Regions from separate parts of the Mesorhizobium sp. M8A.F.Ca.ET.057.01.1.1 genome, predicted to be linked through region 1. Evidence: predicted binding sites of a transcription regulator. Region 1 holds the regulator's gene; the other holds the start of a gene.
What was found. The regulator PhoB, encoded in region 1, activates phosphate uptake and scavenging genes when phosphate is short. The targets are predictions, from matches to a motif close to TGTCATNNANCTGTCAT.
Positions count from the first base shown of each region.

Region 2: a site for PhoB is predicted at 2,700-2,716, ahead of EJ077_RS00480 (alkaline phosphatase D family protein). Genes of this name have one in related genera too.

Region 1 is NZ_CP034454.1:769,658-777,093, reverse strand. Features, by position in the region: gene xylF (D-xylose ABC transporter substrate-binding protein) at 1-899, opposite strand, end outside; gene EJ077_RS03555 (ROK family protein) at 1,164-2,408, shown strand; gene phoB (phosphate regulon transcriptional regulator PhoB) at 2,652-3,341, opposite strand; gene phoU (phosphate signaling complex protein PhoU) at 3,360-4,067, opposite strand; gene pstB (phosphate ABC transporter ATP-binding protein PstB) at 4,093-4,896, opposite strand; gene pstA (phosphate ABC transporter permease PstA) at 4,893-5,744, opposite strand; gene pstC (phosphate ABC transporter permease subunit PstC) at 5,748-6,731, opposite strand; gene pstS (phosphate ABC transporter substrate-binding protein PstS) at 6,798-7,436, opposite strand, start outside.
Region 2 is NZ_CP034454.1:87,280-94,715, forward strand. Features, by position in the region: gene ppa (inorganic diphosphatase) at 1-35, shown strand, start outside; gene EJ077_RS00465 (hypothetical protein) at 45-638, opposite strand; gene EJ077_RS00470 (TetR/AcrR family transcriptional regulator) at 683-1,300, opposite strand; gene EJ077_RS00475 (MFS transporter) at 1,419-2,657, shown strand; gene EJ077_RS00480 (alkaline phosphatase D family protein) at 2,789-4,363, shown strand; gene EJ077_RS00485 (hypothetical protein) at 4,377-4,658, opposite strand; gene typA (translational GTPase TypA) at 4,856-6,685, shown strand; gene EJ077_RS00495 (DUF1062 domain-containing protein) at 6,741-7,367, opposite strand.

The DNA.
Region 1 (7,436 bases):
CCAGGCGTCGTGAAATCCTTCACGCCGGCGATGTCGGTCATCTTCTTGCCGTCGGCGAGCTGCGAGGCGATCTCGGCGGCGTTCTTGCCGAGTTCACGCGCGTCCTTCCACACCGACACGGTCTGGGTGCCGAGCGCGATGCGGTTGAGCGCTGCGTGGTCGCCGTCCTGGCCAGAGACTGGCACGGTGCCGGCGAGCCCCTGCGCCGTCAGCGCCGCGACGACGCCGCCGGCGGTGCCGTCATTGGCCGCGACCACCGCGTCGACCTTGTTGTCATTGGCGGTGAGGAACTGCTCCATGTTCTTCTGGGCGTTGGCGGGCAGCCAGCCGTCCGTATAGGCCTCGCCGACATTCTTGATCTTGCCCGAGTCGATGGCTTCCTTCAGCACTTCCATCGAGCCCGAGAACAGGAAGTCGGCATTCGGGTCGGCACCCGAGCCCTTGATGAAGACGTAGTTGCCTTCAGGCTTCACCTTGAACACTTCGCGGGCCTGCATGCGGCCGACTTCCTTGTTGTCGAAGGTCAGGTAGAAGACGTCCTTGTTCTCGATCAGGCGGTCATAGCCGACGACCGGAATGCCCTCGTCGAGCGCCTTCTGCACAGCCGGACCGATCGCCGAAGCATCCTGCGCCAGGATGATCAGCGAATTGGCGCCCTGCGAAATCAGGCTCTCGACATCGGTCAGCTGCTTGCCGGGATTGGACTGCGCATCGGCGGAAATGTACTTGTCGCCCGCGGCCTCGATTGCCTTCTTCATGGCGGCCTCGTCGGTCTTCCAGCGCTCTTCCTGGAAATTGGACCAGGAAACGCCGATGACCTTGTCCTTTGCCTGCGCGACCGACCCCAGCGTCAGCGACATGGCGACACCCGCCAGGATGGCGGCTGTGAATCTCTTCATGATATCCTCCCTGCGCCGCGTATGGCGCGACCAAACTGGCCCGAAGGCCGGCACAAAGGCTCTATTTTTTCGAGCCTCGAAAAAACACTGGTCCATCGCCGGAACACTGTCAACATCGATTCTGATGGATTTTGAGGTGCTGGAAACTTTTTTTCGAGCCTCGCAATAAATAAATGACAGCGCCAGCCGCTTCTGCCAGTATTTGACCCTGTTGCCGGAGGTATTCGAGGGGGATCAAGAACCGCGGCAACCGGGAGGAAAAGCATGTCGGTGGGAATCCGCCACGACGATCTGCGCCGGCGCAACCGCGCAATGGTGATTGCAGCGGTGCGTCGGGAGGGTCAGCCCTCGCGCACCGAGATCGCCGCCAGCACCGGCCTCAGCCACTCGACCATATCGGCGATATCCGCCGACCTGATCGGCGAGGGCATCCTGACCGAAGGCAAGCCGAACGAGGCCGGCTTACTCAAACGCGGCCGGCCGCAGGTTGGCCTCGGCCTCAACCCCGAGGCCGCGGCTGTGATGACCGTGGTGCTGTCGCTGAATTTCCTATCCGTCGCCGTCATCGATTATGCCGGCCAGGTGGTCGCCGAGGAACAGCGCCGGCTGGACACGCTGACCATGTCGCGCGAGGCGCTTATCGGCGAATGCACGGCAATAGTGCGCCGCCGCATCGAGGACCCCGATCTCGATGTCCGCAGTGTTGCCCGCATCGCGCTGGCGATCCAGGGCATCACCGACACCAAGGCGCGTGCCATGCTGTGGTCGCCGATCACGCCACAGACAGACATTGCCTTCGCCGACATACTCGAAGCCGAATTCGGCATCCCCGCCACGATGGAGAACGACTGCAACATGATGGCGGTGGCGCTGCGCTGGCGCGACCCCCAACGGTACCGCGACGACTTCATCGCCATCCTGCTCTCGCACGGCATTGGCATGGGCCTGGTGCTGAAGGGCGAGCTGTTCACCGGCACGCATTCATCGGGCGGCGAATTCGGCCACATGATCCATCGCCCGGGCGGCGCGCTCTGCCGCTGCGGGCGGCGCGGCTGCGTCGAGGCCTATGCCGGCAACTATGCCATCTGGCGTAATGCCAGGCAGCTTGGCGAGGACGCCGAACCGGTCGCCGATGTCAGCGACGCGCAGATGCGGACACTCGCCGCTACGGCAAGGGAGAAAGACGGACCGGAGCGCGAAGCCTATCGCAAGGCCGGCGAGGCGCTGGGCTATGGGCTGGGCAGTCTGTTTGCGCTGATCGACCCGGCGCCGGTCGCCATGGTCGGCGTCAGTGCCGCCGCCTTCGACCTGATCGAGCCGGCCTTGCGCGAGGCCATCGCCCAGACCGCCGGCGGCCAGCATTCGGAATCGATTTCCTTCGACACCGAGCCGAACGAACTGCCGCTCATCCGCGAAGGCTGCGCCATGCGCGCCTTGAGCTTCGTCGACCAGGAGATTTTCGCGCCGGGCGTGCAGGCGAGAGGCGGTGCTGGGAAGAGCATCGCCTGAGCTAACGCTCCGGTGAATCACCACCAATGCTGGAGGTTGGCCGAGCACCCTCAAGGTCGTCATCCCTGGGCGGAGCAGCCGCGAAGCGGCGTCGAGGAGACCCTGGGATCCATGCCGGGACCTCGATCGTAGAGTGCAACGGTGCAGAATTCCGCACTGCGGCGACGCGTCGAGGTCCCGGGATGGATCCTCGGGTCTGCGCCGCCCGTGGATGACGAAGTCAGGGGCGTAGCCGCCCTCGACCTAGTCTTCCCTGATCGCGTATCCAGCCCCGCGGATGGTGCGGATGACGTCGGGCATGCGGCCATTGTTGACCGCCTTGCGCAGCCGGCCGACATGCACGTCCACCGTGCGCTCGTCGATATAGATCGTCTCGCCCCAGACATTGTCGAGCAACTGGCTGCGCGAGAACACCCGGCCGGGATGGCGCATCATGAATTCCAGCAGCCGGAACTCGGTCGGCCCGAGCCGGATTTCGCTCTTCTTGCGATAGACCCGGTGCGATTCACGGTCGAGCACGATGTCGCCGACCTTGAGCACGCTGGACAGCACTTCCGGCTTGGCGCGGCGCAGCAACGCCTTGACCCGGGCCATGAATTCCGGCGTCGAGAACGGCTTGACCAGATAATCGTCGGCGCCGGTCGAGAGGCCGCGCACGCGGTCGCTCTCCTCGCCGCGCGCCGTCAGCATGATGATCGGCAGCCTCTCGGTCTCGGGCCGCATTCGCAGGCGCCGACAGAGTTCAATGCCGGAAACAGCCGGCACCATCCAGTCGAGCACCAGGAGGTCGGGCACGTTCTCCTGGAGGCGGATCTCGGCTTCGTCGCCGCGCGGCACCACCTCGACCTGGTAGCCTTCCGATTCCAGATTGTAGCGGAGGAGCACGCCGAGCGGCTCCTCGTCCTCCACCACCATGATGCGTGGCGCGATCATTGGCAGATCATCCTATCGTCAAGCCGCCGGCGCCGACATCGCCGTCTCGTCCTGCTTCGGACGGTTGGCGGGCAGTTGCGTTCCGGTCAGCACATAATACGCATTCTCGGCGATGTTGGTCACATGGTCGCCGATGCGTTCGAGATTCTTGGCGCAGAACAAGAGATGCGTGCAAGCCGTGATGTTGCGCGGATCCTCCATCATGTAGGTCAGCAGTTCGCGGAACACCGAGGTATATTTGACGTCGATGCGTTCGTCGTCATTCCTGAGCTTGGCGAGGGCGGCGGCATCGCCGGCCGCATATTCCTCGACCACGCCCTGCACCTGGATCAGCACCAGCTGCGCCATGGAGTCGATCGAGTGCGACAAGTCGCGCGGCGTGGCGGCGAGGCCGACGGAACCGACACGCTTGGCGATGTTCTTGGCAAGGTCGCCGATGCGCTCGAGGTCGCCCGCCATGCGGATCGAGCCGACGACATGACGCAGATCGTCGGCCATCGGCTGGCGCTTGGCGATCAGGGTGATGGCGCGGTCGTCGAGTTCGCGCTGGCGCGCATCCATGATGGCGTCGTCGGAGACGACGCGCTGTGCCAGCGCGTTGTCGGAATTCAGCAGAGCCTTGGTGGCACCGCCGACCATCGTGCCGGCGAGATCGCCCATGTCGCTGATAAGCCTGCTGATCTGTCCGAGATCCTCATCGAAGGCTGCGACTGTGTGTTCGGCCATGATCCTGGTCCTCGTATGCGTGATATCAGCCGAAGCGGCCGGTGATGTAGTCCTGCGTGCGCTTCTCGCGAGGCGACGTGAAGATCTTCTCGGTCTTGTCGAATTCGACCAGTTCGCCCAGATACATGAAAGCCGTCTGGCGCGACACGCGCGCCGCCTGCTGCATGTTGTGGGTGACGATGACGATCGTGTAGTCGGCCTGCAGCTCGTCGATCAGTTCCTCGATCTTGGCGGTCGACAGCGGATCGAGCGCCGAGGCCGGTTCGTCGAGCAGGATGACTTCCGGCTTCACCGCCACGGTGCGTGCGATGCAAAGACGCTGCTGCTGGCCGCCCGACAGGCTGAGGCCGCTGGCGTTGAGCTTGTCCTTGACCTCGGTCCACAATGCCGCGCGCTTCAGCGCCTGTTCGACACGGCCGTCCATCTCGGACTTGCTGATCTTCTCGTAGAGACGGACGCCGAAAGCGATGTTCTCGTAGATCGACATCGGGAACGGCGTCGGCTTCTGGAACACCATGCCGATCTTGGTGCGCAGGAGGTTGAGATCCTGCGAGCGGTCGAGGATGTTCTGGCCGTCGAGCAGCACCTGGCCGTCGGCGCTCTGCTTCGGGTAGAGCTCGTAGATGCGGTTGAAGACGCGCAGCAACGTCGACTTCCCGCAGCCCGACGGGCCGATGAAGGCGGTAACGCTGCGCTCGGGCAGCGACAGGCTGATATCCTTCAACGCCTTCGACTGGCCGTAGTAGAAGTTGAGGTTCTTGACCTCGATCTTGGCCTTATCCACGGCCACTTCGGGCGTGTTCAACTCGGTGGACAACATCGGTTTCATCTGTCCTCTCTGCGTCCGGTAAGGCTGCGGGCGAAAATGCTCAGGCCGAGAACCGTCAGGGTGATTATGAGTGCGCCGGTCCATGCCAGTTGCTGCCATTCCTCATAGGGACTGAGAGCGAACTGGAAGATGGTGACAGGCAGGCTGGCCATCGGCGCGTTGAGATTGCTCGACCAGAACTGGTTGTTGAGCGCGGTGAAGAGCAGCGGCGCCGTCTCGCCGGAGATGCGGGCGATGGCGAGCAATATGCCTGTGACAATGCCGGAAAGCGCTGCACGGTAAGCGACCGATTTGATGACCACCCAGCGCGGCGCGCCGATCGCGGTGCCGGCTTCACGCAGCGCGTTCGGCACCAGGTTGAGCATGTCCTCGGTGGTGCGCACCACGACCGGAATGACCAGGATGGCAAGCGCAACGGCGCCGGCAATGGCGGAGAAATGTCCCATCGGCCGCACCATCAACTCGTAGACGAACAGGCCGATGATGATCGATGGCGCCGACAACAGGATATCGTTGATGAAGCGCACGATGGTGGTAAGCTTGGAGAAGCGACCGTATTCGGCCATGTAGGTACCGGCGAGCACGCCGATCGGCGTGCCGACGATCACGGCGATGATCGTCATCACCACGCTGCCGTAGATGGCATTGAGCAGGCCGCCGGCGTCGCCGGGCGGAGGCGTCATTTCGGTGAACACAGCCAGCGAGACGCCGGACAGGCCCTTGTAGAGCAGCGCGCCGAGGATAAGCGCCAGCCAGGCGAGGCCAATGCCGGCGGCGACGACGCACAGCGCCATCATCACGCCATTCCTGCGCTTGCGGCTTTGGTGAAGCGATGCGGCTGTCGACATCGGTCAGGCTCCGGTGCGGGCGTCGATGCGCATCAGCATGTAGCGTGCGATGGCAAGGATGAGGAAGGTGATGACGAACAGGATCAGGCCGAGCGCCACCAGCGAGGACGTATAGAGATCGCCAACGGCTTCGGTGAATTCGTTGGCGATGGTCGCCGAGATCGTCGTGGCGGGCGCGAACAGCGAAGTCGAGATGCGGTGCGCGTTGCCGATGACGAAAGTGACGGCCATCGTTTCGCCGAGCGCACGGCCAAGGGCGAGCATGATGCCGCCCATGATTCCGATCCGGGTATAGGGAATGACCACGCGCCGCGTCACTTCCCAGGTCGTACAACCGATGCCGTAGGCCGACTCTTTCAACACCGACGGCACCGTGTCGAACACGTCCTTGGTGATCGAGGTGATGAAAGGCAGGATCATGATGGCGAGGATCATCGCCGAGGTGAGCAGGCCGATACCATAGGGGGGGCCGGCAAACAGGTTGTTAAGCCCGGGAACACCATGGAACAGCCAGATGATAAAGGGTTGCACCGTCGTCTGCAGGAACGGTGCCAGCACGAACAGGCCCCAGATGCCGTAGATGATCGAGGGGATGCCGGCGAGCAATTCGACCGCCATGCCAATCGGGCGCCGCAATGGGCGCGGGCAAAGTTCGGTGAGAAAGATCGCGATGCCAATGCCGAGCGGCACGGCAATCAGGATGGCGATGGCGGATGTAATGATGGTGCCGTAGATGGGCGCCAGCGCACCGAATTTCTCGGTCACCGGGTTCCAGCTTTCCGTGGTCAGAAAGGAGAAGCCGAAGGTCGAGAGCGCTTGCCAGGAACCGGCAAACAACGAGATGGCGACACCGCCAAGCAGGACCAGCACCAGGATCGCGGCGGCACGGGTCGCCGCATGGAAGATCGTGTCCGTCAACGCGAAACGTCTGACGATGGCATCGCGCGAGCCCTTGATGGCTGGCAAGGCTTCCTGAACAGCACTCATGGCAAGCTCGGCTCTTTGTGTTGAGAAAAAGGAGCGCCGCTTAAAGCGGCGCTCCTTCGGATGATATTACTCGCCAGCGTAGACCGGCTTGCCGCCGGCCTGGATGTCGGCCTTCCACGAAGCCTTGATCAGGTCGACGACGCTGTCGGGGATCGACACGTAGTCGAGCGCCTTGGCGGTTTCCTTGCCGTCCTTGTAGGCCCAGGCAAAGAACTTCAGCGCTTCGCCGGTGGCGGCGGCATCGTCCGGAGCCTTGTGGATCAGCACCCAGGTCGAGGCGGCGATCGGCCAGGTGGCGTCGCCGGGCTCGTTGGTGATGATGACGTTGAAGTTCTTGGCAGTCTTGAAGTCGGCATTCGAAGCGGCGGCGCCGAAGGATTCGAGCGACGGCTCGACGACCTTGCCGGCTGCATTCAGCATCTTGGAGTAAGACAGCTTGTTCTGCTTGGCATAGGCATATTCGACGTAGCCGATGCCGCCGTCGGTCTGCTTGACGGTGTTGGCAACGCCTTCGCTGCCCTTGGCGCCGACGCCGGTCGGCCATTCGACGGCCGTGTCCGAACCAACCTTGTCCTTCCAGTCGGGCGAAAGCTTCACGAGGTAGTCGGTGAAGTTGAAGGTCGTGCCCGAGCCGTCCGAACGATGCACGACGGCGATCGCGGTCGACGGCAGGGTGAGCGAGGGGTTCAGCGCCTTGATCGCGGC
Region 2 (7,436 bases), 680 kb from region 1:
TCGACGCGGTTGAACGGGCCAAGGCGAGCAAGTAGCTCGAGCGGTCAGTTATCGACCCGGCCGAAAGCCGGCACGTCGCCGATCACCACGCGCTTGTCCTTGCCGCAGGCGAAGCCTTTCGCCTTCTCGTCGGCGATCTTGCGCGCCTGGTCGTTGGCGGTGGGGTTGCCGGTGGCCAGCACCAGGCCGACGGTGCAGCCGTCACGGGCGTCCATCTGGGCGACCTTGGCGACGAGCAGCACCTCGGTCTTCCTGGTCTCGTCCTCGGGATTGCTGATCGAGCGGCGGTGGATGGCCGCGAATGGCACTGCCTTGTCGCCATTGGTTTCGATGCGCCACTCGACCTTGGCTCCGGACGAATTGAAGGCCGAGAAACTTTCCCAGGCGGACGTCATGTCGCCGCCGGGCGGAAAACCGTAGAACAGCGATTCGCGGGCGTCGTCATATCCGATCAGCACGGAATAGCCGCGATAGCCGGAGCAGGCGAGGTCGGCCCAGTCACCGTCACCCTGCTCGGCCTGCGCATAGGTCACGCAGTCCTTCTTCCAGTCGAGGTCGGTGTAGGCGCTGGATATCTCGCCGGCTTGTGCCGCCTGGCAGAGGCCGGCGAGGGTGAGCGGGATCAACAGGCTGCGCATCGCGGAGATCTCCGTTGGAGGTCGTCCCAGCGTATCGCCAATCGCTATTTCTTCAAGCTTGCTTCGATCAGCAGATCGGCATTCGCCGCCACCGACTGTGCCGGGCCACCGAGGCCGAACAACTGGCCGCTGATATAGGCGCCTTCGATGAGCAGCAGCAGCCCGTCGCCCAGCGTGTCAGGGTCTTGCGCGCCCATCGCAGCCGCCATGGCGCGCAGGCGGCGGCGCAATTCCTGCTTGTTGGCCTCGCTGACGACGCGGGCCGGATGGCTGTGGTCGGGATATTCGACCGCCGCATTGGTCATGCCGCAGCCGCGATAGTCCGCCACCTGCGTTCGCTTGCCGATGCGGGTCAGGAAAGCCTTGATCTGGGCGCGCGGGTCACCGGGATTGGCGGCAACCGCCTCATCGAAACGCTCCCAGTATTCAAGATCGTATTGCCTGAGGTAGGAGGCGGCCAGTTCGTCCTTGGAGGGAAAGCTGCGATAGAGGCTCGGCTTGGTGACTCCGGCGCGCTTGACGATCTCGTCGACACCGATCGCCCTGATACCGCGCCTGTAGAACAGGTCATAGGCCACGTCGAGGATCTTCTTGGCGGCCTTGGGCGGCGCCGATGCATGACCGTCGCTGATGGTCAGCTCAATATTTTTGTCGCTTGGCATCTTGGGACTCGATTGACAATGTTACCGATCGGTACGTATACATGCTCCCATCTTGCAACGTACCGGTCAGTAACATGATAGCTCAATCCCGCCCCTTGGCCAGCGCTACGCTTTCGTCGTGGTCGGCGTCATCTTCCTCTGCCTGCTGGTTGCGGCCGGCCTGCGCTCCGCGCCCGCGGTCATGATGTTGCCGCTGGAGAACAGTTTCGGCTGGCGGCGCGACGTCATCTCGCTGGCCGCCGGTGTCGGCATCCTGCTCTATGGCCTGACCGGTCCGTTCGCCGCCGCGCTGATGGAGCGCATCGGACTGCGCCGCACGGTGATTGGCTCGCTGGTGGTGATGTCGGTCTCGACCGCGCTCAGCCTTCTGATGACCGAGCCATGGCATCTGTTCATCACCTGGGGGGTGTTTTCCGGCGTCGGTTCCGGCGCCGTCGCCAGCGTGCTCGGCGCCACCATCGTCAACCGCTGGTTCAAGACCAATCGCGGCCTGGTCATGGGATTGATGTCGGCCTCCAGCGCCTCCGGCATGCTGGTGTTTCTGCCCCTGATCGCGGCATTGGCGCAGTCGGGAGGCTGGCAGCCAGTCGTGCTCGCCGTCGCCATCGCGACCGCGGCCCTGATCCCATTTGTCTACTTCTTGGTGCCGGAGCGTCCGGCCTCGATCGGCATGGTGCGTTTTGGCGCCGAGGCCGACGACGTGCCGCCGGTCTCGCCCGCCTCCCAAGGCAATTTCCTGGCGCATACGCTCAACACGTTGCGCCGTGCCGCCGGCACGCGGGTGTTCTGGTACCTGTTCGCCACCTTCTTCGTCTGCGGCTTCACCACCAACGGACTTGTCGGCACGCATCTGATCGCGTTCTGCGGCGACATGGGTATCGGCGAGGTGCAAGCGGCCGGCCTGTTGTCGATGATGGGCATTTTCGACCTGATCGGCACGACGCTGTCAGGCTGGCTCACCGACCGTTACGACCCGCGCAAGCTGCTCGGCGTCTACTACGCAGTGCGTGGTCTCTCGCTGATCTACCTGCCATATTCCGGATTCTCGGCGACCAGCCTGATCATCTTCGCGGTGCTCTATGGTCTCGACTGGATCGCCACCGTGCCGCCGACGCTGCGGCTCGCCAATGAAGCCTTCGGCGATCGTAGCGGGCCGATCGTGTTCGGCTGGATCGTCGCCGGCCACCAGGTGGGCGCCGCCACCGCCGCAGCCTTCGGCGGCACCATGCGCGAACTGCAGGGCAACTACGAACTGGCGTTCCTGATTGCCGGCATGACGGCGATCGCCGCCGCCTGTATTTCGCTCCTGATCAACACCAGCCGGCCAGCTTTCGATCCGGAACCGCAGCCGGCTTGAGAAGCTCATCTCCCCGTGGGGGGAGACTAACCGCCTGCCCACTGTTATCAAAACTTCATGGTTTCGAGATACGGCTGAAACATTGAGGCCGGACCTTGATGGCGACGTTTAAAGCCATCCAGGAGACAGCCATGAACAAGCTTTCGATGACCCGCCGCGCCTTTGTCACCTCCGCGAGCGCTGCCGGTCTGCTTGGCGCCTCGGGCCTCGCCTTGCCCAACTATTCCCGTGCGAGCCAGCGTCCGGCCTTCACGCATGGTGTCCAGTCCGGCGATGTCGATGCCACCAGCGGCATGGTTTGGACCCGCACGGATCGTCCGGCACGCGTCATGTTCGAAGTCTCGTCGACGGAAAGCTTCGCCAATGCGACGCGGCTGGCGCCGCTCGATACCTCGCCCGCCAGCGACTACACGGTGAAGCGGCTGCTCACCGATCTCGCCGCCGACCAGGACATCTTCTATCGCATGATTGCGGCCGATCTCGCCGACATCAACGTCGTTTCCGAGCCGATCGTCGGCCGCTTCCGCACAGCGCCGGCCTCGAAGCGCGACGTCCGCTTCGCCTGGTCGGGCGACACCGCCGGCCAGGGCTGGGGTATCGACGAGACCGGCATGAAGACCTATTCCACGATCGGCAAGCACACGCCCGATTTCTTCCTTCATTCGGGAGACACCATCTATGCCGATGGCGCGCTGAAGGATGAGGTGGACCTGCCAGGCGGCGGCAAGTGGAAGAACGTCGTCGTCATCGACGGCAAGCGTAAGGTCGCCGAGACGCTGGACGAATATCGCGACCAGTGGAAGTACAACATGATGGACAGGAATGTGCTGGGCCTCAGCGCAATCTGCCCGACCTTCTACCAATGGGACGACCATGAGGTGCTGAACAATTGGTCGGATTCCAAGGATCTGACCGCGGACGACCGTTATAAGGAAAAATCCATCCATGTGCTGGCGGCCCGTGCGGCGCGCGCCTTCCATGAGATGACGACGATCCGCTACGAACCGTCCGAACCCGGTCGCGTCTACCGCAAAATAGCCTACGGCCCACTGCTCGACGTGTTCTTCCTCGACATGCGCTCTTATCGCGGCCCGAACGGCCCGGACATGCAGGAGGAGATGACGCCGCAGTCACGCATGCTCGGCGAGCAGCAGACGAAGTGGCTGAAGCGGGAACTGGCCAACTCCAAGGCGACCTGGAAGATCATCGCCGCCGACATGCCGCTCGGCCTCGTCGTCTGGGACAATGCCGCCAAGAAGGCGGGCGCCGAAGCCGTCAGCAATGGCGATAACGGCGCGCCGAGGGGGCGGGAACTCGAATTCGCCGACCTTTTGCGCTTCATCAAGAATGCCGGCATCACCAACACCGTCTGGCTGACCGCTGACGTGCACTATACGGCCGCGCATTACTACAATCCCGACAAGGCGCAGTTCCAGGATTTCAATCCGTTCTGGGAATTTGTCTCGGGGCCAATCCATGCTGGCACGTTCGGTCCGAACGATTTCGATATGACCTTCGGTCCAGAGCTGAAGTTCATCAAGGCGCCGACCGCCGAACAGGGACAGAACCTGCCGCCATCGGCAGGCCTGCAGTTCTTCGGGCTGGTGGATATCAGCGGCGCCAGCGAACAGATGACCGTGCGGCTGATGGATCGCGACGATAACGAACTCTACAAGGTCACGCTCGACCCGGTGCGATCGGCGTAGACGCTCGCAATCGTCAATCCGGATAGCAGACCATCGGAATGTTGGGCCAAACCGCCGCATCGCAGTTGGCGCTGGCCTGTCTCTGCTTGAAGGCGGCGCTGACCGGGCCGGTCACCACCGGATCGACGCCGTCGGGCGCGTCGGCAAAGGCCTGCTGCGCGGAAGGCGCGTCAGACGGCAGGACAGCACGCGCTTCCTTCAGCGTCGCGGCCGACTGCGCGGCATTGGCCGCCAGCAGGACGGCAAAGGCGGCGGACGCGATCAGCGGCCAAAATCGGTTGAGTTTATCGGTCATGACGTTCGAACTGTCCGGGCCCTCAAAGGTTCCCGCCTTGGTTAACAAAATCATTTCACACGCAGATGCTTAAGATTTGATGAGTATTTGGTGTCGCGCGTCCCCTTTCGCAACTGCGAAAAACCCTGTATGAGCCGCGCAACCGAAAGAGGCAGCGCCGTTGGCCTGCTGCCTGCAACGCTTCCGAGACCAGAATCATGAACCTCCGTAATATCGCGATCATCGCGCACGTCGACCATGGAAAGACCACCCTGGTCGACCAGCTTTTGAAGCAATCCGGGTCCTTCCGAGACAACCAGCGCGTCGCCGAGCGCGCCATGGATTCCAACGACCTCGAAAAGGAACGCGGCATCACCATCCTGGCCAAGGCGACCTCGGTCGACTGGAAGGACACCCGCATCAACATCGTCGACACCCCCGGCCACGCCGATTTCGGCGGTGAGGTCGAGCGCATCCTGTCGATGGTGGATTCGGCGATCGTGCTGGTTGACGCCGCCGAAGGGCCAATGCCGCAGACCAAGTTCGTCGTCGGCAAGGCGCTCAAGGTCGGGTTGAAGCCGATCGTCGTCATCAACAAGATCGACCGGCCGGATGCCCGCCACGTCGAAGTGGTCAACGAGGTGTTCGACCTGTTCGCCGCGCTCGACGCCACCGACGAACAGCTCGACTTCCCGATCCTCTATGGTTCGGGCCGCGACGGCTGGGTGTCGGAAAATCCCGAAGGCCCGAAGGACCAGCAGCTTGCGCCGCTGTTCGACCTGGTCATCAAGCATGTCCCGGCGCCGACCGTTCATCCCGGCCCGTTCCGCATGATCGGCACCATCCTGGAAGCCAACCCGTTCCTCGGCCGCATCATCACCGGCCGCATCGAGAGCGGCACGCTGAAGTCGAACCAGGCGGTCAAGGTGCTGCACAATGACGGCACCCAGATTGAGACCGGCCGCATATCGAAGATCCTCGCTTTCCGTGGCCTCGAGCGCCAGCCGATCGACGAGGCGCAGGCGGGCGACATCGTTGCCATTGCCGGCCTGTCCAAGGGGACCGTTGCCGACACGTTCTGCGACCTGGCGGTGACCGAGGCGCTGCATGCGCAGCCGATCGACCCGCCGACAGTGACGATGTCCTTCCTCGTCAACGACAGCCCGCTCGCCGGCACCGAAGGCGACAAGGTGACCAGCCGCGTCATCCGCGACCGGCTGCTGCGCGAGGCCGAAGGCAATGTCGCGCTCAAGATCGAAGAATCGCCCGACAAGGATTCGTTCTTCGTTTCCGGACGTGGCGAATTGCAGCTCGCCGTGCTGATCGAGACCATGCGCCGCGAAGGCTTCGAGATCGCCGTCTCGCGTCCGCGCGTCGTCATGCAGAAGGGCGAGAACGGCGAATTGCTGGAGCCGGTCGAGGAAGTCGTCATCGACGTCGACGAGGAGCATGCCGGCGTCGTCGTGCAGAAGATGTCGGAGCGCAAGGCCGAGATGGTCGAGCTGCGGCCCTCGGGCGGCAACCGCCAGCGCATCGTCTTCCACGCGCCGACGCGCGGTCTGATCGGCTACCAGTCGGAACTTTTGACCGACACGCGCGGCACCGCCGTGATGAACCGGCTGTTTCACGCCTACGAGCCCTACAAGGGCGAATTGCCCGGCCGCACCAACGGCGTGCTGATCTCCAACGAGCAGGGCGAGTCGGTCGCCTACGCCATGTGGAACCTGGAAGACCGTGGCCCGATGGTTATCGATCCGGGCGTCAAGGTCTATCAGGGCATGATCATCGGCATCCACAGCAGGGACAACGACCTCGAAGTGAACGTGCTGAAGGGCAAGAAGCTGACCAACATCCGCGCAGCCGGCAAGGATGAGGCGGTCAAGCTCACCCCGCCGATCCGCATGACGCTGGAGCGGGCGCTGGCCTGGATCCAGGACGACGAGCTGGTCGAGGTGACGCCGAAGACCATTCGTCTGCGCAAGCTCTATCTCGACCCCAACGAGCGCAAGCGCTTCGAGAAGTCGTCGAAGGCGGTCGGCGCGGCGTAATTTTCCATTTTACGGAACTGACGGAGGGGGAGGCACATCGGTGCCTCGCCCTTTTTCATCCCCCAGCGGCCAGGATGATGGCCTGCCGATCTGGCTCGCCGGCAAGATTGACGCGGATCGTCGTCCCCTCGCGGGCTGGCTTGCGCAGGGCTTTGCTCCCCTCGGGATCAACGACCAGCAGTTGTCGCTCCTCCAGCGCCTGAAGCCGCGATCGCGAGATGCCGAATTCGCTGGCCAGCAAGCGGTCGAGCCTCAGCGATATCGGCATTTCCAAACCAAGCCGGAGTTCCAGCGCCGTCGCGCCTTGCTTCATGCCGCCGATCACCAGTTTGCGCACGGCGGCATCAGGGGATTCCTCGACGCGTCCAACCTGGTTGCGCAGGGCGACGATGTCGAAGGCATGGCGACGTGCCAGCTCCGGATCGTTGCTTTCAAGCGCCGCGAGCAGCGCCGGCTCGATGTCACGGCGGTTGCAGCGTTCGAAAATGCCGAGATTCCAGGAATTGTCGCAGTCGATGCAACGATAGATCAGCCAGACGTCGATGCGCTTGCCATTGGCGTTGACGCGGAATTTCCCGCTGCAGCGATAGGCTTTCACGCCGCCGCAGCGATTGCAGTTGATCAATGGGCGTGGTGCGATTTCAGGCGCGATCATCCAGTGGATGCGCAGGATAGGAGACATGCCGGTAAGTCCTTCCCGTCGGGAAGTTCATCCGGTCGGCGATGTCGAGATGCCCGTGCGGGCGCGGCG